Regions from separate parts of the Janthinobacterium salmonicoloratum genome, predicted to be linked through region 3. Evidence: predicted binding sites of a transcription regulator. Region 3 holds the regulator's gene; each other region holds the start of a gene.

Region 1 (7,963 bases), on a different contig from region 3:
ACCCACTGCAAGCCGTCAGGCGTAAAGCCCAGGCTGTGCTGGATTTGCGGCAAGGGGATCATGGTGATGGAAAAATCGAGCAAGGCAACGAATTGCGTGGCGCACAGCAAAACCAGGCAAAGTTGCCGGTATGAAAGTAACATGGAGATCCTGTCGATATAGTTTTACTCGACGTCAAAAGAACGCCGCATTCCCCTATAATGCGTTTTTTAAGAGTGAAACTGAAACGATGATTTTTCGCTCCTGACTATAGAAAAACTATACTAATGAAGCATCCTTTACCACTCCAGGCGCTGCGCGCCTTTGTCGAAGTGGGCCAGCGCGGCAGCATCAAGGCGGCCGCCGAAGCGCTGCACGTGACGTCGGGCGCCGTCAGCCAGCAAATCCGCCTGCTGGAAGAACGGGTCGGCATGCCGCTGTTTACGCGCGAACGCCAGGGCTTGCGCCTGACCGAGGCGGGCGCCATGGTCCACCCCGCCCTGCTGGGCGCCTTCGCGCAGATCGCCGGCGCCAGCCAGGCGCTGGAAGACATGGGCGCTCGCCAGACGCTGACCGTCAGCACGGTCGCCACCTTTGCCGCCGCGTGGCTGGTGCCGCGGCTGGGCCGCTTCAACCAGCGTCATCCGCACATCGAGGTGCGCGTGGAAGCGACATCCGCGCTGGTCGACCTGCGCCGCGACCGCGTCGACGTGGCCTTGCGCCACGGCCTGGGCGACTATCCGGGCCTGCAGGTAACGCGCCTGATGGCGCCCGTGCTGGTGCCCGTTGCCAGCCCCGGCCTGATGGCGGGCCAGCCGCCCATCGCCACGCCGGGCGATTGCCTGCGCTACCCGCTGCTGCACGATACGGACCGTGCCGACTGGTCCCTGTGGCTGGCCGCGCATGGCGCCCCGGACGACAGTGCCAATGCGGCGCGGGCGCTGCGTGGCTCGGCCTTCGAAGATGATTTTCTGTTGATACGCGCGGCCGAGGCGGGCCAGGGCCTGGCCCTGGTGCCGCAGTTGTACGCGCAGGAGGAAATCGCCGCCGGACGCCTGGTGCAAGTGCTGGACTTGCCCTGGCCCGCGCGCTTTGCCTACTACCTGGTGGCGCGGCCCGACGCGGCCACGCGCCCCGCCGTGCAGGCATTCATGGCATGGATCTGCGAGGAAGCGCAGGCCGCTGGCGCTTCCGGCCACACCTGATGCAGCTCACCGGAGGCGGGAGGCAGCAAACGGACGCGGCCATCCAGGCAGGCTGCCTGCCCACTGCACGCATCTGAGCAAACTTGATGTAGATCATAATTTTTTAAACAAGCTCTTGCTATCCTGTAACAAAATGACAGGAGCCCTGGATGAGCAAGACGCGGCCGAGCAATGCGGAGCAACAAGTTGAACATGAGCGCCAGGGCAGCGCATGGCAAGGCGTGCCGGCGCCCGACTATCCGGAAAGCGCGCCGGAAGGCGCCACCCTGGATCTGCTGCTGAACGCCTGGCTGGGCAAGTTCACGGGCGGCATTTCGCCAGCCGCGCTGGGCAATGCCTATGCCGACTGGCTCAGCCACCTGGCGCTGGCGCCTTCGAAGCAGCAAACCCTGCTGCAGGAAGCGTGGAAGAAGATCGGCCGCTGGCAACAGTACGCCATGCAATCGGCGATGCCGGGCGCTCGGGCGAACCAGCCATGCATCGCGCCGCTGCCGCAGGACCGGCGCTTCGACGACCCGGCCTGGCAGCGCTGGCCGTACAACCTCATCTACCAGAGCTTCTTGCTGCAGCAGCAGTGGTGGCACCGCGCCACCACCGGCGTGCGCGGCGTCTCGCCGCACCACGAGGATGTCGTCACGTTCACCGTGCGCCAGTGGCTCGACATGCTGGCGCCGTCGAACTTCATGCTGACCAATCCCGTGGTGCAGCAAGCCACCCTCGAGAGCGCCGGTGCCAGCCTGGCGCGCGGCATGGTTCACGCGGCCGACGACTGGCAGCGCGCCGCCATGGGGGCTGGCGCGCCAGGCGAAGCAGCGTTCAAGGTGGGCGAGAACGTGGCCGTCACGCCGGGCAAGGTGGTCTACCGCAATGACTTGATCGAATTGATCCAGTACGCCCCCACGACAGCCAAGGTGCATGCCACGCCCCTGCTGTTCGTGCCCGCCTGGATCATGAAGTTCTATATTCTCGACCTGTCGCCGCACAATTCGCTGGTGCGCTACCTGGTGGGCCAGGGCCACACGGTATTCATGATTTCCTGGAAAAACCCGCTGGAAGAAGACCGCGAGCTGTCGCTGGAAGACTACCGCCAGCTGGGCGTGATGGACGCGCTCGACGCCGTTGCCCGCATCACGGGCGCGCCGCAGGTGCACGCGGCCGGCTACTGCCTGGGCGGCACCCTGCTGGCGATTGCCGCCGCAAGCATGGCGCGCGACGGCGATGCGCGCCTGGCCAGCCTCACCATGCTGGCCTCGCAAGTCGATTTCAAGGAGCCGGGCGAACTGTCGCTGTTCATCGACGACAGCCAGGTAAGCTTCCTGGAAGCGGCCATGTGGAAGCAGGGCTACCTCGATACGAAGCAGATGGCGGGCGCCTTCCAGCTGCTGCGTTCCAACGACCTGATCTGGTCGCGCCAGCTGCGCCATTACCTGCTGGGCGAAAACGAGCAGGACAGCGACCTGATGGCCTGGAACAGCGACGCCACGCGCATGCCCTGCCGCATGCATTCGGAATACCTGCGCCGTTTGTTCCTGCACAACGACCTGGCCGAAGGCCGCTACCGCACGGCGGGCCGCCACATCGCCCTGCCCGACATCGACGCTCCCATCTTTGCCGTCGGCACCCTGACAGATCACGTGGCGCCATGGCGCTCCGTGTATAAACTGCAGCTGCTGACCGACACGGACGTCACCTTCCTGCTCACCTCGGGCGGCCACAATGCGGGCGTGGTCTCGCCGCCGGGCCAGCCGCGCCGCAGCTACCAGGTGGCCACGCACCGCCACGACGCGCCCTATATCGATGCCGACAGCTGGCAGCGCGACGTGCCGCACCATGACGGCTCATGGTGGCCCACCTGGCAAGCCTGGCTGGAGGAACGCGCGGACGCGCAAGTGGCGCCGCCGGCCATGGGCGCCGCCTTGGGCGACGCGCCGGGCAGCTACGTGCTGCAGACCTGACAACCGACAACCGAGGAAAACGCCATGCCCTACACTACCCTGCTGGTCCACGTAGACAATTCCCGCCACTGCGCCCAGCGCATCCGCCTGGCCGTGCGCCTGGCAGTCGCCGAAGGGGCCCACCTGATCGGTTCGGCCATGAGCGGCATCTCGCGCTACGCCTATGGCGGCGGCGTCAACGCGCTGCAGTTTGCGCCGGCGCAGATGCAGGTACTGCGCACCCAGGCCAGTGTAGCCTTGCACGACTTCGAGCGCATCGCCCGCGAAGAAGGCCTGGGCACCTATGAAACGCGCTTTGTCGACGACGATGCGCAAGGCGCGCTGCTGCTGCAGGCGCGCTATTGCGACTTGCTGATCCTCGGCCAGACGGACGCGCAGGATACGCCGTCGCGCGTCATCGCCGGCACTGCCGAATATCTGATGCTCCATTGTGGCCGGCCCGTGCTGATGGTGCCGCACGCGCCTTCCGCTGCGCCAGCGGGCGCCACGCAGCATCCGCTGCTGGCCTGGAATGGCAGCGCCGAAGCGCTGCGCGCCATCACCGATGCGCTGCCGCTGCTGCGAAGGGCGCGGCAGGTCAGCCTCGCCGTCGTCAATTCGCACGCCCAGCCGGCCGCGCATGGCGAGCAGCCGGGCGCCGACCTGGCCCTGTACCTGGCGCGCCACGGCGTCAACGTCGAGGTGCTGCAGCACGACACGCCGCCGGGCCAGGACGTTGGCGCGGCCCTGCTGGCCATGGCCGCGCAGCGGCACTGCGACCTGATCGTGATGGGCTGCTACGGCCACATGCGCCTGCGCGAAGCGCTGCTGGGCGGCGTCACGCGCACGGTGCTGCAGGAGATGACCTTGCCGGTGCTGGTATCACACTAGCGCGGCCGGCAGGCCTTCAGCCTTCCCTCACCGGCCCCTCATCTGCGCTTCATGCGCGGCGCCAATACTGCTCATGCCCTCACCCACACAGGAGTACAGCATGAGCAACACACCCGACGCCGGCACACATTGCCACACCCGCCGCCTGCTGTTGCTGGGCACAGCCGCATTGGCGGCACTGGCCGCCTGCGGTGGTGGCAGCGCGCCGCACACTGCCGAGGTGATAGACCGGCAAATTGATGTCGCCCCCGGTGTCAGCCTGCATGTGCGCGACTGGCCGGCCGCGCCAGATGGCGCCAATGACGACGTGATCGTGCTGCTGGCCGGCCTCGGTGGCACGGCGCACGCTTTCGACAGTCTGGCGCCCGCGCTGGCGCGCCGCCACCGCGTGCTCGCCATCACGCGGCGCGGTTACGGTTCATCGAGCAAGCCGCTGCCCGTGAACGCCGCCACCTACGCGCCCGCCACCCTGGTAGCCGACCTGCTGGCCGTGCTCGACGCCTTGCGCATCGGGCACCTCGTCCTGGCCGGCCACTCGATTGCCGGCAACGAGCTGACCCTGTTCGCCGGCAGCCACCCGCAGCGCGTGCGTGGACTCGTCTATCTGGACACAACCTTCGATTACCTGGCCAGCGGCGGCTACGAGGAGCCTGAAGCCACGCCCTTCGACGAACCACCACCGAGCCCGGCCGACCTGGCATCGGTGGCCGCCTCGATCGTCTATGCCAGGCGGATCAACAAGCAATGGTGGCCCGCGCTGGAAGCGAACTGGCGCGACGCGCTGGAAGTGCTACCCGACGGCGCCGTGCGGCCCAATACCCCGCCCGCCATCGCCAGGGCCATGGACATGGCCGCGCACAATTTTTCGCCCGACTACCGCCGCGTGCGTGCGCCGGCACTGGTCGTCACTGTCGATCCCGGCACCTTGCGCAACCTGTTTCCATGGCTGTTGCAAGCCGACCCAGCCACCCAGGCCGGCGCGCAAGCGACGCTGGACTTTATCCGCCCGCTGCGCCTGGCCGACGGCGACCGCCTGGCCGCCGCCCTGCCCGGCAGCAGCCACCTGGTGATACGCAACGGTTTCCATAGCGATTTCTTCATCGAATACGAGAGCACGGTGGTCGATGCCATCGAGGCCATGCGCTGGGAAGGTCTACAATAAGCGTGCATCTGCCCACCGCGCGGTGCCCCTCGATCACAGCGCGGTCTTCGCCGTTTCCCTTGTCCAAGGAGTATCCGCATGAGCAAGCAAGCCACCATTGTCCTCGTCCACGGTTTCTGGGGCGGCGCCGCCCACTGGAGCCGCGTCATTCTCGAATTGCGGCGCCAGGGCCACACGGCCATCCGCGCCGTCGAGCTGCCCTTGACGTCGCTGGCCGACGACGCCGAGCGCACGCGCAAGATGGTGGCGCAAGTCGATGGTCCGGTGTTGCTGGTAGGACATTCCTATGGCGGCGCCGTCATCAGCGTGGCCGGCAATGCGCCGAATGTGGCGGGCCTCGTGTACATCGCCGCCTTCGCGCCAGACGCGGGCGAAAGCCCGGGCAGCATCACGCAGGAACACCCGCCGCTGGGCGCGGCCAATCTGGAAGGCGATAGCGACGGCTATCTGTGGGTCAAGCCCGAGCAATACCATGACAGCTTTTGCCAGGACCTCGATGCGGAAGAAGGCGCCGTGCTGGGCGTGGTGCAGAAAGCGCCGCTGGCCAGTACCTTCGGCGACACGGTCAGCGACCCGGCCTGGAAGCATAAACCCAGCTGGTACCAGATTTCCAGCGCCGACCGCATGATTTCCCCCGTCAACCAGGAGCGCATGGCAGCGCGCCTGCAAGCGCGAAAAGTCATCACGCTCAACGCCAGCCACGCGTCGCTGGCCTCGCGTCCCGCGGAAGTGGCGGCGCTGATACTGGAAGCGGCGAGCGCGGTGGCGGACGCGTAAGGCAGCGGCCTACAGCCAGCCTTCGCGCTTCAGGCGCCGGTGCAGCCAGTAGCAGCCGGCGATGATGACGACGATGACGGCCGGATAACTGCCGCGCCACTTCAGTTCCGGCATGAATTCGAAGTTCATGCCGTACAGGCTGAAGACCATGGTGGGCACGGCCAGGATGGCGGCCCAGGCGGCCAGGCGCTTGACCACCTCGTTCTGGCGGATCGAAATTTGCCCCAGCGCCACCTGCATGGCCGAATTGACCAGTTCGCGCATCTGCCCCGCCGTGTGCGTGACCCGTTTGACGTGGTCGAGAATGTCGCGGTAATAGATGCGGTTTTCCTTGGGCACGATATCGCCATGGAAACGGATCAGCTGGGTGCAAATGTCATGCAGGGGGTTGACTGCCGCGTCCAGCTTCAGCAGTTCCGTCTTGAGCTGGTAGAAATCCTGCAGCTTGTCTTCGCTCAGACTGGGCTTGAACAGTTGCAGTTCATGGTGCTGGAAACGGGCCTGCAAATGGTCGATGCAGGGCTGGTACTGGTCGACGATGAAATCGATGATGGAATACAGTACGTAGCCAGGGCCGCTGGCCAGCTTCTCGGGCACGCTTTCCTTGCGCTCACGCAGCTTCGCATAGCCGGCCGAGGCGCCGTGGCGCACCGTGATGATGAAGCGGGGGCCGAGAAAGACGTGGGTTTCGCCGTAGACGATGGCCTCGCCGTCCAGGGTCGCCGTGTGCATCACCATGAACAGGGTGTCGCCGTATTCTTCCAGCTTGGGCCGCTCGTGTGCGCCCTGTGCATCTTCGACGGCCAGTTCGTGCAAGCCGAAAGCCGATTGCAGCGCCTGCATGGCCTTGACATCGGGGCTGGCCAGGCCGATCCATACGAAACAATCTGGATCGCCGAGGAAGTCGCCCACCTTGTCGATATCAAAGTGCGCGATCTTCTTGCCATCGCGATAGGCTGCGCCATTGACGACGGCGGCGTGGGTACTCAGGTCCATGGTGATTTTCAGCGAATGGCGGCAATATTGGGGGGCCAGTATAGCGGAAAGACCATGTGCGTTGTAACGCCAGGCGGGCCGGCAAGTATAGATATTGGCGACCTTGATGAAAGAATACGGACTGAAGACGTCGCCCGACTGCCTGCGGTAGGCGTTCGCCCCCACCGCCAGTTCATGCGTGTGGCCCAACAGGCTGAGCGGGACCTTCGCGTACACGGCCAGGCCATTGCTGGTGGCGTCGCTGTTGTACTGGCGCGCAGTGGCGTTGTCACTGAATAGCTGTGGCACTCCCAACAACAGTGCCAGAAAAACTGGCACATATCATGCAAATTCAACCATCCTGCGTCATTACTGTTCATACCGCCAAAATTGAAATATCCCCTGACTTCAAGGCACTTGAGGAAGCGTGCACGCGGAGAATTTTCTTATATTTTTATTTTTTTGAGGGGACGCTCAGCCGCTTTTCCTGGAAGCTTCCTGTTCAAGTCCGCCCATCGCAACACCGTGATAATCTCAGATGGCAACATATTCTGGAGGTAGTCTTCCGGTACATCCGTCATCGCCAGCCTACTCAGCAATACTTCAGCCATGTACCTGAAAGCATGTATTGTTGGCGGCAAGTTCCATAGTTCATATTCTCCGAACTCGTTTATCGCTATTTGTTCAGCATTATGAATTTCATCGTCAAAATAAATATCACCATCTCTCATTTTATCTCCTCATATTTTAATATTAATAATCATAACACAATTAATATTTAAATCAATATGTTTTGATGTTAATTTTTTAAAAACTTACACAAATTAATATACCAGAATTAAAATAAGTTAATGAAGCGGGAATAAAACAGCTAAGGAAATAGCATTTATTCGTTGGCCAACATGATGGGAGATTTGGCACCCTGCTCGCGCCGCCATTTGGAAAAGAAATGACTAATCGGCAGTGGCGGAGCCTGGAGCATGTTCAAGGCGACAAGCTGCGCCACCAGCAACAGCTGGCGTCTTGCAGATACCTCCCCA
Region 2 (7,963 bases), on a different contig from region 3:
CGGGGAACAGCTTGGCCAGGGCCGCGAACAGGGCCGCTTCGGCCGGCGTTTCCGGCACGTCCGATTCACCCGCCTCGCCCGCCGGTGGCGCGGACAGGGGCATGGCCTTCAAGGCTTTCCTGTCGATCTTGCCGGACGTCAGGCGCGGCATCAGCGGCAGCAATTCAAAACGGCCCGGCACCATATACGGCGGCAAGTGCAGGTTCAGGGCTGCGCGCAGCGTTTTTGCCGCAAGGGCATCGTCGGATGCCTCGTCGCTGCCGACGATGTAAGCCACCAGTTGGTCGATGCCGTCATCCTTGCGCAGTAATACGGCCACCGTGCCCACGCCTGCCTGCTGCGCCAGCACGGCTTCGATCTCGCCCAGCTCCACGCGGAAGCCGCGAATTTTCACCTGGTCGTCGGCGCGGCCCAAGCACAGCACCTGGCCGTCGGCATCGATGCGCGCCAGGTCGCCCGTGCGGTACAGGCGCGCGTCATCCTCGCTGGTCGCCCACGGGTTGGGCAGGAATTTCTCCACCGTCAGGTCGGGCCGGCCCAGGTAACCCTCGGCCAGGCCGGGGCCGATGATGCACAGCTCACCCGTTTCGCCGCGCGGCAGCAGGGTCAAGGGACGATTTTCTCCCGCTTCAGCCACCTGCAGCACCAGCAATCCATAGTTGGGCAGCGGCGTGCCGATGGTGACGGCTTCACCGGGCCGCAGGCGCGCCAGGCTGCACGAGACGGTCGCTTCCGTGGGGCCATAGGTATTGAACATGGCGCGGCCCGGGCGCGACCAGCGCTCGACCAGGGATTCCGGGCACATCTCGCCGCCCAGGTTGATCAGGCGCAGGCTCGGTACTTCCTCGGCGAACAGGGCCAGCAAGGTCGGCACCGCGTGCAGTACGGTGACGTGATTGGCTGCCAGCGCGCGCGGCAACGCTTCCGGGTCGCCCGAGATATCCTTGGGGCCCAGCCACAGGGTGGCGCCCACCAAGTAGGCGATCCAGATTTCCTCGAACGACATGTCGAAGGCGACGGAAAAGCCCTGGTAGACGGTGTCCGCTTGCGTCACTTCCAGCACGGCGTTTTCGCTGCGCAGGAAGTGGCAGATGCTGCGTTGATTGATCAATATGCCCTTGGGTTTGCCCGTCGAGCCGGAGGTGTAGATGACATAGGCGGGGTGTTCGGGCTGCACGGCGCCGCGCGCGGGCAGCACTTCGCCCGGCGTGGCGGGGGCCAGCAAGCTTTCCGCCGTCCACACGGGACGCTTGACGCCGGCATCAGACAGGCGCGCCGCGAACTGTGCGCAGCTGATGACGCCAGCGCCATTGGCGTCATCGAGGCACACTTGCAGGCGCTCGACGGGGGTGTCTTCATCGACGGGCAGCCAGGCGGCGCCCGCCTTGGCGATGGCCGCCTGCATCAGCAGCAAATGGGCGCCGCGCGGCAGCCACAGGCCCACGATGTCGCCAGGCTTGACGCCGGCGGCCACCAGGCGCGACGCCGCCAGGCCCGCCTGGGCATCGAGTTCCGCATACGTGATGCGGCGCTCGCCATCGATCAGCGCGATCTGTTCGGGGCAGCGTCGGGCCGTTGCCTCCAGCAGGTCGGCCAGCACTTCCTCTCGCAGCAGATCCGGTCGCGGCGGGCCGTACAGGATGTCGGCATGGGTGGAAGGGATACATGGGCTGACTGCGGTGAAATCGTTCATGGATGACGCTTATCTGTAATGCGGAGTGAGGAATCTGACCGGCTGCGCGTGGTGCGCGGCACAGTTGATACATTACAGCACGCAAGACATTTCAGCGTTGTAGAACGGGGAATTTTGTGGGGCTTTGCGAAATTATGTGGCTGCCGGCTTAATTGGCATGGTTACGGAATGTAAAACGGGGAAACATGGCGCCGATTTGCGCCACAGTACGCGCCGCCGGATAGCCGTGCAGGGGGCGGCCGGCCAGCGCCGCATCCGCGCAGCCTTCGGCGCGGAATTGCTGCAGCACGTAGTTATCGACGCCTTTTGCGGCCAGGGTGGTGGCCAGGGCCAGCAACTGCTCGTCCGGCAGCAGGTCCGGGTGGGTGGTGGTGCGGCACTCGTAGGCGACGCCGCTGGCGAGGATGGCGTCCAGGCAGGCGCGCGCCGGGTCGCCGCTGCCGGCCACGCGGGTCACATGACGATAGTCGCTGAACGGCGCCTTGATATCGAAGCCTACCCAATCGACCAGTGGCAGCACTTCCTGCAGGCGCTGCGGATAGATGCAGGCCGTATGCAGGCCGATGCCGAAACCGAGCGCTTTGACGTCTTGTATGGCGCGCCCCAGCGCCGGGTCCATGCACGCTTCGCCGCCGCTGAAGACGACGGCGTCGACCAGGCCCACGCGGCGGCGCAGCCAGGTCAAGACGTCCTGCCAGGGCATGGCGCCTTCCGGCGTGCGCGCCTGCAAGTGGGGATTGTGGCAATAGCCGCAACGCCAGGGGCAGCCCTGCACGAACACCACGGCCGCCAGTTTTCCCGGGTAGTCGGTGGCGGAAAAGGGCGTCAGGCCGCCCACTTTCAAATCAGCCGCCATGGCAGGCGGGCTGGCCAACACGGGCACTCGCTTCCGTAAAATACTGGCGCTCGTGGAATTCGCCCTGCTTGCCGATGTTGAACGAGGCGACGGGGCGGTGATAGCCCATCACGCGGGTCCAGATTTCGCAGCGCTGGCGTTCGCTGTCGAGCAGGGTGATGGCGGGAGTGAAGTCGGGACGTGCGTTCATGGCGTTTCCTCAAGTGATGGAACAGGGTGGGCTTGCTTGCGGGCGATCAGTTCCGCGTCGCAGGTGGGGCAGAATTCATGTTTGCCGGCCAGGTAGCCGTGGCGCGGGCAGATGGAAAAGGTGGGCGTGACCGTGATGTAGGGCAGCGAGAAGCGGCTCAGGGCACGTTTCACCAGCTCGCGGCAGGCGTTCGCGTCGGACAGCGCTTCCGTCATGTACAGGTGCAGCACCGTGCCGCCCGTGTACTTGCGCTGCAGCGCATCCTGCAATTCCAGCGCTTCGAACGGGTCGTCCGTGTAGCCGACGGGCAGCTGCGACGAGTTCGTGTAATACGGATTGTCGACCGTGCCGGCCTGCAGGATGGCGGGATAGCGCTTGCGGTCTTCGCGGGCGAAGCGGTACGTGGTGCCCTCGGCCGGTGTCGCTTCCAGGTTGTACATATGGCCTGTCTCTTCCTGGAATTGCACCATGCGGGCGCGCACGTGGTCGAGCAGGCGCACGGCCAGCGCATGGCCTTCCGGCGCCGTGATATCGTAGGCGTCGCCGCTGAAATTGCGGATCATCTCGTTGATGCCGTTCACGCCCAGGGTCGAAAAGTGATTGCGCAGGGTGCCCAGGTAACGCTTCGTGTACGGGAACAAGCCTTGCTGCATCAGTTCCTCGATGGTGCGGCGCTTGATTTCCAGGCTGGTCTTGCCCAGTTCCAGCAGGCGGTCCAGGTCCGCCATCAAGGCTGGCTCGTCGCCGCGCCACAAGTGGCCCAGGCGCGCGCAATTGATCGTCACTACGCCCAGGGAACCCGTCTGCTCGGCGGAACCGAACAGGCCATTGCCCCTTTTCAGCAGCTCGCGCAAGTCCAGCTGCAAGCGGCAGCACATGGAGCGTATCATGTTCGGCTTGAGTTCCGAATTGATGAAATTCTGGAAGTAGGGCAGGCCGTAGCGGGCCGTCATCTCGAACAGGCGTTCGGCATTTTCGCTATGCCAGTCGAAATCCTCGGTGATATTGTAAGTGGGGATGGGGAAGGTAAACACGCGTCCCTTGGCGTCGCCCGCCATCATGATCTCGATGTAGGCGCGGTTGATCATGTCCATCTCCGCCTGCAGCTCGCCATAGCTGAAGTCCATCTCCTGGCCGGCGATGACGGGAATCTGCTCGCGCAGGTCGTCCGGGCAGACCCAGTCGAAAGTGAGGTTGGTGAACGGCGTCTGCGTGCCCCAGCGCGATGGCACGTTGAGGTTGAAGATCAGCTCCTGCATGTACTGGCGCACGTCTTCGTAGCGCAGGCTGTCATTGCGGATGTAGGGCGCCATGTACGTGTCGAAGGAGCTGAACGCCTGCGCGCCGGCCCACTCGTTTTGCAGGGTGCCCAGGAAATTGACGATCTGGCCGATGGCGCTCGACATGTGTTTCGGTGGGCCGGATTCGATCTTGCCCGGCACGCCATTCAAGCCTTCGTGCAGCAGGGTGCGCAGCGACCAGCCGGCGCAATAGCCGGCCAGCATGTCGAGGTCGTGGATGTGCAGCGCCGCTTCGCGGTGCGCCGCACCCACTTCCGGCGGATACACCTGGTCCAGCCAGTAGTTGGCGATGACCTTGCCCGAGACATTGAGTATCAGGCCGCCCAGCGAGTAACCCTGGTTGGCGTTGGCGTTGACACGCCAGTCGCGCCTGTCCAGGTATTCATTGATGGACGCGGCGACATCGACCTGGCCGCGTGTGGGGGAAACTGCATTTGTCGTCATGAAACCTCCAATAAACACAACATGCGGTGTTTTTATGAAGGTTATCTACTAAATATAGTGTAGTCAAAGGTGGCGTGCAAGCGATTCGCGTATCCTTGATCCAGGTGAAAAATATACCTCAGCCGGCTTTGTTCCAGCGCGTTTCGCGCAGGATCAGCCAGCTCGCGCAAAAGAATGCGGCGCCGCATGCGGCGATGCTGGCGACGGAGGCGGGCAGCACGTGCGCCCAGATTTCCAGCGGCGAAAAGGTGCTCCAGCTGGCGACGCGGATATCGAAAGTGACGTAGTTCGCCAGCAGCCAGTAAATGGCCAGCAGACCCGTGCAGATGGCGGCCTGACGCAGCAGCGGCAGTTGGCGGCGCGCGAACACGGCCAGCAGGAACAGCAGCAGCACGCCCGGATACGCGCCCAGCACTTCCGGCGACAGCACGGAGATCGTCCCTGCGTCATAGCCATCGGCCGGGCCGGCCCACTGCACTTGCAGTGCGGTGAGGAACAGGGTCAGCAGGAAAATCAGCAGCGGTTTACGGGTCATGGCGGGCAATCGAAGAAGGAGAAAAATGGGGCATTTTACAGCCAGGTCAAGCAAGTTGAATGCGCGCCAGCCATGCATGCATTTCTTCACCTGCGTCAAGGACTGGGCATTAGGGGCGGGGCTATAGTCTGCACCCTGAGCCGATACAGGACTGTGAACATCATGATGCTTGAATCAACCACCGCCACCCGCGTGGCCGGACCGCTGGAACTGGTCTGCCCCGCCGGCAGCCTGCCTGCCTTGAAAGCGGCCGTCGACAATGGCGCCGACACCGTGTACCTGGGTTTTCGCGACGCCACCAATGCGCGCAATTTCGCCGGCCTCAATTTCGACGAGAAGGCCATCGCCGAGGGCGTGCGCTACGCCCATCAATATGGACGCAAGGTGCTGCTGGCGCTGAACACCTATCCGCAGCCGCACAACTGGGCCGTGTGGCGCAGCGCCATCGACCGTGCCGCGCAGGCCGGCATCGACGCCATGATCGTTGCCGACCCAGGCCTGATGGCCTATGCGGCCCAGCACCACCCGCAACTGCGCCTGCACCTGTCCGTGCAGGGCTCGGCCACCAACTACGAGGCCATCAACTTCTATCACGAGCACTTCGGCATCGCCCGCGCCGTGCTGCCGCGCGTGCTGTCGATGGCGCAGGTAGAGCAACTGATAGCCAAGACGGAAGTCGAGATTGAGGTCTTCGGCTTTGGCAGCCTGTGCGTGATGGTCGAAGGGCGCTGCGCGCTGTCGTCGTATGCGACGGGCGAGGCGCCGAATACGCACGGCGTGTGCTCACCCGCGAAATCCGTGCGCTGGCTGGAAACGCCGAACGGCCTCGAATCGCGCCTGAACGGCGTGCTGATCGACCGCTATGCGCCAGGTGAAAACGCCAGCTATCCCACCCTGTGCAAGGGGCGTTTCGAAGTCAATGACGAAGAGTATTACGCCATCGAGGAGCCGGCCAGCTTGAATACCCTGGCGCTGCTGCCGCAGCTGATTGCCATGGGCGTGCGGGCCGTGAAAATCGAAGGACGCCAGCGCAGCCCCGCCTACGTGGCGCAGGTCACGCGCGTGTGGCGCGAAGCGATCGACGCCTGCCGCGAAGGCAATGCGCGCTACGCTGTCAAGCCTGGCTGGATGGCGGCCATGGACAAGCTGGCCGAGGGCCAGCAGCACACGCTCGGTGCCTATCACCGCTCCTGGAAATAAAGGATGAACATGTTAAAACTCTCTTTGGGCCCTTTGCTGTACTACTGGCCGCGCGCCACCGTCTTCGAGTTTTACCAGCAGATCGCCGGCACCGCCGTTGATATCGTATATTTGGGCGAGACTGTCTGCTCGCGCCGGCATGAAGTACGCCTGGCCGACTGGCTCGATATCGCCGACATGCTGGCCGCTGCCGGCAAGGAAGTGGTGCTGTCCACGCAGGCGCTGATCGAGGCGGGCGCCGAACTGGCGACCCTGCGCCGCATCACGGGCAATGGCCGCTACGGCGTCGAGGCCAACGACATGGGCGCCGTGCACTGCATGGAAAAGGGCGCGTCCTTCGTCGCCGGCCCCCATTTGAACCTGTTCAATGGCCCCAGCCTGCAACTGCTGGCGCGCCTGGGCGCACGGCGCTGGGTGATGCCGCTGGAAATGGGGCAGACGGCGCTGGCCGAGATGCAGCGCCAGAAACCGGAAGGGCTGGAGACGGAAGTATTCGCCTACGGCCGCATGCCGCTGGCGTTTTCCGCGCGCTGCTTCACGGCGCGAAACCGCAACCTGCCAAAGGACGATTGCGGCTACAGCTGCCTGGAAGAACCGGACGGCCTGCTGCTGCGCACGCGCGACGAAGTGCCTTTCCTCGTACTGAATGGCACGCAGACGCAGTCGGCGCTGGTCTACAACCTGGTGCGCGAACTCGACGCCATGCGCGACATGGGCGTATCGGTGGCGCGCATCAGCCCGCAGGCCATGCATACGGAACAAGTCATCGCCATCTTCGACCGTGCCCGCCGCGGCCAGGTCAGCGGTATCGGCGCCCAGGCCCAGCTGGCGGCCTGCCAGCCGGCAGGCGCCTGCGACGGCTACTGGCATGGCCAGCCCGGCATGGAACAGCACGCCGCCCATTGAACGCATCGAAAGGAAGCACCATGCAAGATCAACTGGAAAGATTGCCCGTCCCGGCCAAGCCTCCCATGAGCAAGCCCGCCATGTCGTACCGGCTGCCGGAACCGCTGGCCGAATTGCTGTCCAAGCTGCCGCCGTATCCCGCCTCCTGGCTGTTCGTGCAAGGCTTGAACCGCCTGCTGGCGCCGCAATTACCCGACGACGTGCGATGCAGCCTGGAAGGGCGCAGCCTGCGCTTGCGGCTGCTGGATGCGGGCATAGCCTTCGATTTCGAGTGGCAGGGCACGGTGTTCGTGGCCGAGCGCTATGTCGACGCGCCGGACCTGTGCATCGCCGCCAGCGTGCATGATTTGATGCTGCTGGCGCGGCGCCAGGAAGATCCGGACACCCTGTTCTTCAGCCGCCGCCTGAGCCTGGAGGGCGATACGGAACTGGGGCTGCTGTTCAAGAATACGCTCGACGCCATCGAATTGCCGCCGTTCGACCTGCAGGCGCTGGGGCCGCGCCGCGTGCTGGCGCATCTGCGCGACCGGGGCGCGCGGGAAGGCTGAGCGGTGAGGTGGCGGCAGCAGGCGTTCAGTGGCGGCAATGGCCGCAGGCGCCGCTGCACGAGGCCAGCTGTTCTTTATCCGTCGCTTCGCCCATGAAGCCGGCGTCATTGACGGCGGCCAGCAGGCGTTCCTGCGAGGCCAGCCGCTCGTCAAACTGTACCGTGGCGCCGTGGCGCGCCAGCGAGACGCACACGGTGGCCACGCCCGTGACGGCTTCGAGCGCGCCCGTCAGCCTGTCGGCGCAGCCTTCGTGATCCATCCCGATGATATTCAAGCGTGCTGTCTGCATG
Region 3 (7,963 bases):
GGCGGCAAAGCCGGAGTCCACTTCGTCGGCCAGCCAGCCCCACGCTTCGATCAGCTTGACGATCAATTCGCGCGTGGTGCGGTTATCGTCGGCCACCAGCAGGCGCAGCTGGCCCAAGGCCGGCATGCGCCGCGTTTCGGCCGGCTGCGCCAGCATGTCGAAGGGCACGCTGAACCAGAAGCGGCTGCCCTTGCCTTCGCTGCTGGCGACGGCGATGTCGCCGCCCATCATGTGGATCAGCTGCTTGCTGATGGCCAGGCCCAGGCCCGTGCCGCCAAAGCGCCGCGTGATGCTCTGGTCGCCCTGCGAAAACGCGGAAAACAGCTGCTGTTGCTGCAGTTCCGTCATGCCGATGCCCGTGTCGCGCACTTCGAAGCGCAGCCAGGCGCGTCCGTTTTCGCTCTCGGCCAGGCTGACGGCCACCACCACTTCGCCGCTCTCGGTGAACTTGATGGCGTTGCCGGCCAGATTGACGAGAATTTGCTGCAGGCGCTGGGCGTCACCCACGAGGCGCCGCGGCACGTCGGGCTCGACGGCGATGGCCAGTTCCAGCTCCTTTTCGCCCGCATTCATCGTCATCGTCGTGGCCAGGGTATTCATGACTTCGTCGAGGTCGAATTCGACGGGCGACAATTCCATGCGGCGCGCCTCGATCTTTGAATAGTCGAGCACGTCGTTGAGGATGCCCAGCAGCGACTGGCCTGCCACTCTGACCATGGTCAGATACTTGCGTTGTTCCGTGTCGAGCCTGGTATTGCCCAGCAAATACACCATGCCCAGCACGGCATTGAGGGGCGTGCGGATTTCATGGCTCATGTTGGCCACGAAATCGCTCTTCGCGCGGTTGGCCGCCTCGGCCCGGTCGCGCTCCTGTTCCAGCTCCGCCGCGCGTACTTCGAGTTCCTGCTGCAGACGGTCGCGTTCGCTCATCAGGCCGTTGAACGCTTCCGTCAGTTCGCCGATCTCGTCGCGCTGCCGCACCGGCACGGGGGTGAAACGGCTGCCGCTGGTACGCAGGGCCAGCAGGGTATCGCGCAAGCGCACCAGCGGCGACAGCAGGCGCACGGTGACCCAGCCCAGTACGGCCGCGGCCAGCAGCGAAGCGAGGATGCTCCACAGCACCAGCCGGGACAGCACGCCATCGAAGGGTTCGAAGGCATCGTCGATGGGCAGCGAGGCGGCCAGCAGCCAGTTCACCGATTTCAGGCGCTTGAAGCTGTTGACGGCCGTGATGCCGCGGCTGTTGGTGCTGACCATGCTGCCTTCGCCATCTTCCTTCAGCAACTGGGTGGTCGTCAGGTTGGCGTTCGGCTTGCGCGGCTGCAGCAAACGGCTGGTATCGGGGTGCAGCACATAGCGCGGCACGGCGCCGCGCGTGAGAATGAAGTAATAGCCGCTCTTGCCGATCTTTTCCGAGCGCAGGCGGCCCAGCAAGTTGTCCTTGTACAGGCGCAGCACGCCGATCACGACCCCGGCCACCTGGCCATCGGCGGCCAGCACGGGCGCGACCATCTGCACGATGGGCATGCCGCTCGACTTGCCCAGCATCGGTTCGGTGATCATGGGCTGGCGCGTGCGCAAGACGGTCTGGAAATACTCGCGCTCGGCGACGTTGATGCCGGCGCGCCCCGCCACTTCCGGCATGTCGGCCACGATGGCGCCATGCGCATCGAGCACCAGCACGTCATCGAACAGCACCAGCATCGAGCGGCGCGCATAGTATGCGCGCAATTGGGTGGGCTGGGCGATCAGTTCCGGCGGCTGCTGCCTGGCCGTCAGGGTGACGATCTGCAGCAGCATGCCCAGCTTGTCGTCGAGCTCGGCAGCGGTGCGGCTGATCAGGGATGACTGCTGGCTCAACAGCACTCGGGTGAAGTCGTCGCGCATGTGCTGCAACTGGATCATGGTGACCAGCGCGATCATGGCGATCGAGGTCAGGCTGGTGGCCAGCGCGACTTTTGCTTTAATGCCGAGAGGCTTCATGATTTCCTTTTCAGTACCGGGCGGCACAGGCGGCAGATAATGCTGACGGGAATTTTCCTATCAATGCCTCAGCTTGGCAAGCGCCACCGCATAAATTGCCCGCCCCGTATGGGCTTTTGACGATGTTGCCATATAATTAAAGGCTGGACGTCGTTTATTCGCCGAAATTACGGTGAAATTGGCACACGGCAACCCTGTATGCAGTAAACTTGTTATTGCATTTTATAAAAGGTAATGACATGACTGAAGCGCTACTCACTCCAACCTTGCCCACAGTGAACGTGGAAGCGTTGCGAGCGCGATGCTCGACCTGCAGCATGCATCAATTGTGCCTGCCGATGGGCCTCGATGTGGGCGACATGGACAGGCTGGACCAGATCATCGGCCGCCGCCGCAAGGTCGCGCGCGGCGCCTCGCTGTTTCGCATCGGCGACTCGTTCCAGAACCTGTATGCGATTCGCCTGGGGCACTTCAAGACGTACCAGATCAATCCTGGCGGCGAAGAGCAGGTGACGGGTTTCCAGATGGCCGGTGAATTGCTGGGCATGGACGCCATCAGCGCAGACCGCCACCACTGTAATGCGGTGGCGCTGGAAGACAGCGAAGTATGTGAAATTCCGTTTTCCAGCCTGGAACAATTGCTGGGCAATATGCCGACCCTGCTGCGCCATTTTCACCGCATGATGAGCCAGGAAATCACGCGCGAGCAAAGCGTCATGCTCTTGCTGGGCAATATGCAGGCGACGCAGCGCTTTGCCGCCTTCATCGTCAACCTGGCCTCGCGCTACGAGGCACGCGGCTATTCGGGCAGCAATTTCCAGCTGCGCATGTCGCGCGAGGAAATCGGCAACTATCTGGGCCTGACCATCGAGAGCGTCAGCCGTCTGCTGTCCAAATTCAAGAAGGAAGGCTGGCTGCGCGTGTCGAACCGCGAGATTGAAATCCTGCAGCCGGCCAAATTGAAGGCCATTACGGCCGGTACTGACGTCTGCAAATAAGCTTTACAGCTCTGCGTCAGCATGCAGCGCGATGCTGCGCTGCAGTGGCCAGGTCCAGATGCCTGACAGGCGCCACTCGCGTTTGTCGTTTTCCACCAGCACTTGCCAGCGGCTGCGTTCGAGCATCGGCAGCGCTACGGAAAAATTGCCGGCCGCATCGGGCTGCACCAGCAGCTTGATATCCTTTTCCGGCAGGGTCGCATGCGCCAGGTGCAGCTGCAGCGGCGCCTGATAGGCCTTGCCGAAGCTGTGCACGGAACCACTGAGGCTCGCCTGTGCCACGTCGTACGACAGGCTCGTATCCATCGCCAGGTCGCTGGCGATCGTGTCGCGCTTCAAATCCTGGTTGATCGCTTTGCCCTGCTTGTAATAATCGCCCACCACCAGCGCATCGGGCTGCGTAAACGCGATATAGCCCATGAAGCTGCCGACGACCACGGACAGGCCGGGGCCGATCATCAGCAGCCATGGCCAGCGATGCTTGTACCACGGTGCAACGGGTGCTTGCAGTTTCAGACTGTCGGACATGATATTTCTCCTGTTTAATCAGCCAGTCCCCATGCGGGGACCGGCCTTCCTACATTAGCGCGGTACGATGAATACCGCGCTTTCACGCACATGCAGCGATGGGTCGTCCAGCGAGTGCAATTCGATCGCAATCTTGTTCGAACCCTTCTCGCCGACGCCGTGCGGTACGCGCAGGCGGATCGGCCAGCCCAGCGTTTCCGTCGGCTGCAAGGTCACTTCTTCACGCGTCAGCAAGGTCAGGCCCGGCAAGCCGGAAGCGCTGATTTTAAAATGCTGGGTTTGCTCCGACGTATTCATGATCTGCAAGCGGTAGACGTTTTCGATCATGCCGTCCTCCACTTCGCGTCCCATCGAACCGCGGTCGCGGATCACGTCCATTTTCAAGGGCGTGCGCAGCGCCAGCGAAGTACACACGGCGATGATGATCAGGGCCAGGATGGAAGTGTAGATCAATACGCGCGGGCGCATGGCGCGCTGGCGGATCTGCTTCGAATTGAAGTTGTTTTCCATCGCATGGTCGGTACTGTAGCGTACCAGGCCACGCGGCCGGTCGACCTTGTCCATCACGCTGTTGCAGGCATCGACGCAAGCGGCGCAGCCGATGCATTCATACTGCAGGCCGTTGCGGATATCGATACCGGTCGGACACACCTGCACGCACAGGGTACAGTCGATGCAATCGCCCAGCTTGTCGTTGTTGCCGGCCTTCTTGCTCAGTGCGCCACGTGGTTCGCCGCGCTTGGTATCGTAGGTGATGATCAGGGTGTCCTGGTCGAACATGGCGCTCTGGAAGCGCGCGTAGGGGCACATGTATTTGCACACCTGCTCGCGCAGCCAGCCCGCGTTGCCGTAGGTTGCCAAGCTGTAGAACAAGACCCAGAACCATTCCCAGGGACCGAAATTGAGGGTGGTCACCGCGTGCGCCAGTTCCTTGATCGGCGTGAAGTAGCCGACAAAGGTAAAGCCCGTCCACAGGGCGATGGCGCCCCATACCAGGTGCTTGGCCGTCTTCTTGAACGCCTTGCGCACGGAGGGGCCCTGCTTGTCGAGGGCCATGCGCGCACTGCGCGTGCCCTCGATGCGGCGTTCGACCCACAGGAAAATTTCCGTGTATACCGTTTGCGGGCAAGAGAACCCGCACCACACCCGCCCGGCAATGGCCGTGACGAGGAACAACAAATACGCACAGATGATCAGCAGGGCCGCCAGATAGATGAAATCCTGGGGCCACAGCACGACGCCGAAAATGTAGAACTTGCGCGTGGTCAAATCGAACAGCAGGGCTTGCCTGCCATTCCAGGTCAACCACGGCAAGCCGTAGAACGCCAGCTGGGTAAGCCATACGCATACCCATCGCCAGGTAGCGTAGCGTCCTTTGGCCTCGCGAGGGTAGATTTGCTCGCGAGCCGCATACATCTTGATGACTTGAGGTTCCATTACATCATTTCACGGGCGTCTGGGGATTCGACAGGCTCCAGACATACGCCGACAGCACGTGTACCTTGGATTCGCCGAGGAAATCGCTGAAGGCCGGCATGGTGTTGCTGCGTCCCTTGCGTACGGTTTCCATGATGGTATCGGCGCTGCCGCCGTACAGCCAGATCTTGTCCGTCAGGTTCGGTGAACCCAGCATCTGGTTGCCCTTCGCATCGGCGCCGTGACAGGCCATGCAGGCGCCAAACTTGGCCTTGCCCAGCACGGATTTGACAGGGTCCGAGGTCGAACCGGACAGGCTCAGCACATAATGGGCCACGTTCTCGACATCCTTTTCGGAGCCCAGGGCGGCGCCCATCGGTGGCATCTGCCCATTGCGGCCGTGCATGATGGTGGTCTTGATGATGTCGGGTTCACCGCCATACAGCCAGTCCTTGTCGGTCAGGTTGGGGAAGCCCTTGTTGCCGCGCGCATCCGAACCGTGGCATTGCGCGCAGTAGGTCAGGAACAAACGCTGGCCGATGGCTTGCGCCTGCGGATCGGCGGCCACCGTCTTCAAGTCCTGGCTCAGGTACTTGTTGAACAGGGGACCGTAGTCGGCTTCCGCCTTCTTCAGCTCTTCCTCGTACTGGCCCGTCGATTTCCAGCCCAGGCTGCCGGCATAGTTGCCCAGACCCGGATACAGGAACAGGTAGGCCAGGGAGAAGACGATGGTGATGTAGAACAGCCACATCCACCAGCGCGGCATCGGCGTGTTGAGTTCCTTCAAGTCCTCGTCCCAGACGTGGCCCGTGGTGCCGTCAGCAGGGGCGCCCTCGACCACTTTGATTTTCGACTGCGAGTACAGCAGCACGCCGCAGCCGATGATGCCCAGCAGGGACAGCACGATGATGTAGATATTCCAGAAGCCATTGGTAAAATCAGCCATGGTTGCGCTCCTTCGCCACGCTCATCTCGGCCTCGGCCGGATAGTCCAATGCGTCATCGGCGAACGGCAGGCGTGCCGCCGCGTCGAAATCGCTATTGCTGCGGCTGAACGTCCACCACAGGATGCCCACGAACGTCGTAAAGGAAACCACCGTCATGACGCTGCTGGCGCTGTCAAACAGGTTTTCGATTGCCATGCTAATTCCTTGTTTTGATTAATGTACCGAGGCCTTGCAGATAGGCGACCAGGGCGTCTTCTTCCGTCTTGTCCTGCAGCTGCGCGGGGCCGGCGGCGATCTCTTCATCGCTGTACGGCTGGCCCAGGCGTTGCAGGGCGCGCATCTTCGGCATGATCTCGTCAGGCACCAGCTTGGTCTTCGCCAACCAGGGGTAGGCCGGCATGTTCGACTCGGGCACTACGTCGCGCGGGTCGTTCAAGTGCGTGCGGTGCCATTCATCGCTGTAGCGGGCGCCCACGCGGGCCAGGTCGGGCCCCGTGCGCTTGGAACCCCACTGGAACGGACGGTCGTAGACGAACTCGCCTGCGACCGAATAGTGGCCATAGCGTTCCGTTTCCGCGCGCAGCGGACGCACCATCTGCGAGTGGCAGTTGTAGCAGCCTTCGCGCACGTAAATGTCGCGGCCCGCCAGGCGCAGCGGCGAATACGGCTTCAGGCCGGCGACCGGCTCCGTCGTGCTCTTCTGGAAGAACAGGGGGACGATCTCGACGGCGCCGCCGATGCTGATCACCACCGTGACCAGGGCGATCAGCAGCCAGGGGTTTCTCTCAATCCATGCGTGTGAAAATTTCATTTGCTTTCGCTCCTATCAGGCGTGCGCCGCGTTCAGTTCCGGAATGCGGGCGACGGGGAGTTTGCTGCCGCGCAGCGTCATCCAGGTGTTGTAGCCCATGATGCACATACCCGACAGGTACAGCAGGCCGCCGGCCACGCGCACCACGTAGTACGGATACGTCGCTTTCACGCTCTCGACAAAGGTGTAGGTCAGGGTGCCGTCCGGATTGACCGCGCGCCACATCAGGCCCTGCATCACGCCGGCGATCCACATGGCGGCGATGTACAGCACGATGCCGATGGTGGCCACCCAGAAGTGCACGTCGACCAGGCGCGTGCTGTGCATCTGCGTGCGTCCCGCCAGGCGCGGCAGCAGGTAGTAGATCGAACCCATGGTGATGAAGCCCACCCAGCCCAGGGCGCCCGCATGCACGTGGGCAACGGTCCAGTCGGTGTAGTGCGACAGCGAGTTGATGGTCTTGATCGACATCATCGGACCTTCGAAGGTGGCGATGCCGTAGAACGACAGCGAGACGATCATGAATTTCAGGATCGGGTCGGTGCGCAGCTTGTGCCAGGCGCCCGACAGGGTCATGATGCCGTTGATCATGCCGCCCCAGCTCGGTGCCAGCAGGACCAGCGAGAAGACCATGCCGATCGATTGCGTCCAGTCAGGCAAGGCCGTGTAGTGCAGGTGATGCGGGCCCGCCCACATATAGGTGAAGATCAGCGCCCAGAAGTGGACGATGGACAAACGGTACGAGTACACGGGGCGCTCGGCCTGTTTCGGGATGAAGTAGTAGACCATGCCCAGGTAGCCGGCGGTCAGGATGAAACCCACCGCGTTATGGCCGTACCACCACTGGATCATGGCGTCCTGCACGCCCGCATAGGCGGAATACGATTTGGTGAACGAGGCTGGCATGACGGCGCCATTGACCACGTGCAAAATCGTCACGGCCAGGATGTAGGCGCCGAAGAACCAGTTGGCCACGTAGATGTGCTTGACCTTGCGCTTGATCAGGGTGCCGAAGAACACGATGGCGTAGGCGATCCAGACGACGGCGATGAGGATGGCGATAGGCCATTCCAGTTCCGCGTATTCTTTGCCGCGGGTCAGGCCCATGGGCAGGCTGACGACTGCGCACAGGATCACCGCTTGCCAGCCCCAGAAGGTGAAAGCAGCCAGCTTGTCGGAAAACAGGCGCACCTGGCAGGTGCGCTGGACAACGTAGTACGAGGTGGCGAACAGGCCGCAGATGCCGAAGGCGAAAATCACCGCATTCGTGTGCAGCGGAC

The links. Region 3 encodes FNR, which switches genes on or off when oxygen is low (the NO sensors DNR and NnrR bind a similar motif). Its sites were predicted from a motif close to TTGATNNNNATCAA; they were not measured.
Region 1: ACQ4WY_RS26735 (PHA/PHB synthase family protein) is a predicted target of FNR. The motif match lies at 1,268-1,281, and genes of this name have one in related genera.
Region 2: ubiU (ubiquinone anaerobic biosynthesis protein UbiU) is a predicted target of FNR. The motif match lies at 5,105-5,118, and genes of this name have one in related genera.

Annotation. Positions count from the first base shown of each region.
Region 1 covers NZ_JBNYXV010000009.1:102,945-110,907, reverse strand. The annotation lists gene ACQ4WY_RS26745 (hypothetical protein) at 1-143, opposite strand, end outside; gene ACQ4WY_RS26740 (LysR substrate-binding domain-containing protein) at 267-1,184, shown strand; gene ACQ4WY_RS26735 (PHA/PHB synthase family protein) at 1,334-3,139, shown strand; gene ACQ4WY_RS26730 (universal stress protein) at 3,164-4,009, shown strand; gene ACQ4WY_RS26725 (alpha/beta fold hydrolase) at 4,110-5,171, shown strand; gene ACQ4WY_RS26720 (alpha/beta hydrolase) at 5,250-5,948, shown strand; gene ACQ4WY_RS26715 (magnesium and cobalt transport protein CorA) at 5,958-6,944, opposite strand; gene ACQ4WY_RS26710 (hypothetical protein) at 7,370-7,654, opposite strand.
Region 2 covers NZ_JBNYXV010000005.1:335,815-343,777, reverse strand. The annotation lists gene ACQ4WY_RS23020 (Pls/PosA family non-ribosomal peptide synthetase) at 1-1,693, opposite strand, end outside; gene ACQ4WY_RS23015 (anaerobic ribonucleoside-triphosphate reductase activating protein) at 1,842-2,549, opposite strand; gene nrdD (anaerobic ribonucleoside-triphosphate reductase) at 2,539-2,739, opposite strand; gene ACQ4WY_RS23005 (ribonucleoside triphosphate reductase) at 2,736-4,484, opposite strand; gene ACQ4WY_RS23000 (hypothetical protein) at 4,603-5,019, opposite strand; gene ubiU (ubiquinone anaerobic biosynthesis protein UbiU) at 5,182-6,219, shown strand; gene ubiV (ubiquinone anaerobic biosynthesis protein UbiV) at 6,229-7,125, shown strand; gene ubiT (ubiquinone anaerobic biosynthesis accessory factor UbiT) at 7,146-7,673, shown strand; gene ACQ4WY_RS22980 (heavy-metal-associated domain-containing protein) at 7,699-7,962, opposite strand.
Region 3 covers NZ_JBNYXV010000002.1:722,498-730,460, forward strand. The annotation lists gene ACQ4WY_RS16430 (response regulator) at 1-1,983, opposite strand, end outside; gene fnr (fumarate/nitrate reduction transcriptional regulator Fnr) at 2,223-2,981, shown strand; gene ACQ4WY_RS16440 (FixH family protein) at 2,985-3,509, opposite strand; gene ccoG (cytochrome c oxidase accessory protein CcoG) at 3,564-4,946, opposite strand; gene ccoP (cytochrome-c oxidase, cbb3-type subunit III) at 4,951-5,871, opposite strand; gene ACQ4WY_RS16455 (cbb3-type cytochrome oxidase subunit 3) at 5,864-6,067, opposite strand; gene ccoO (cytochrome-c oxidase, cbb3-type subunit II) at 6,069-6,683, opposite strand; gene ccoN (cytochrome-c oxidase, cbb3-type subunit I) at 6,699-7,963, opposite strand, start outside.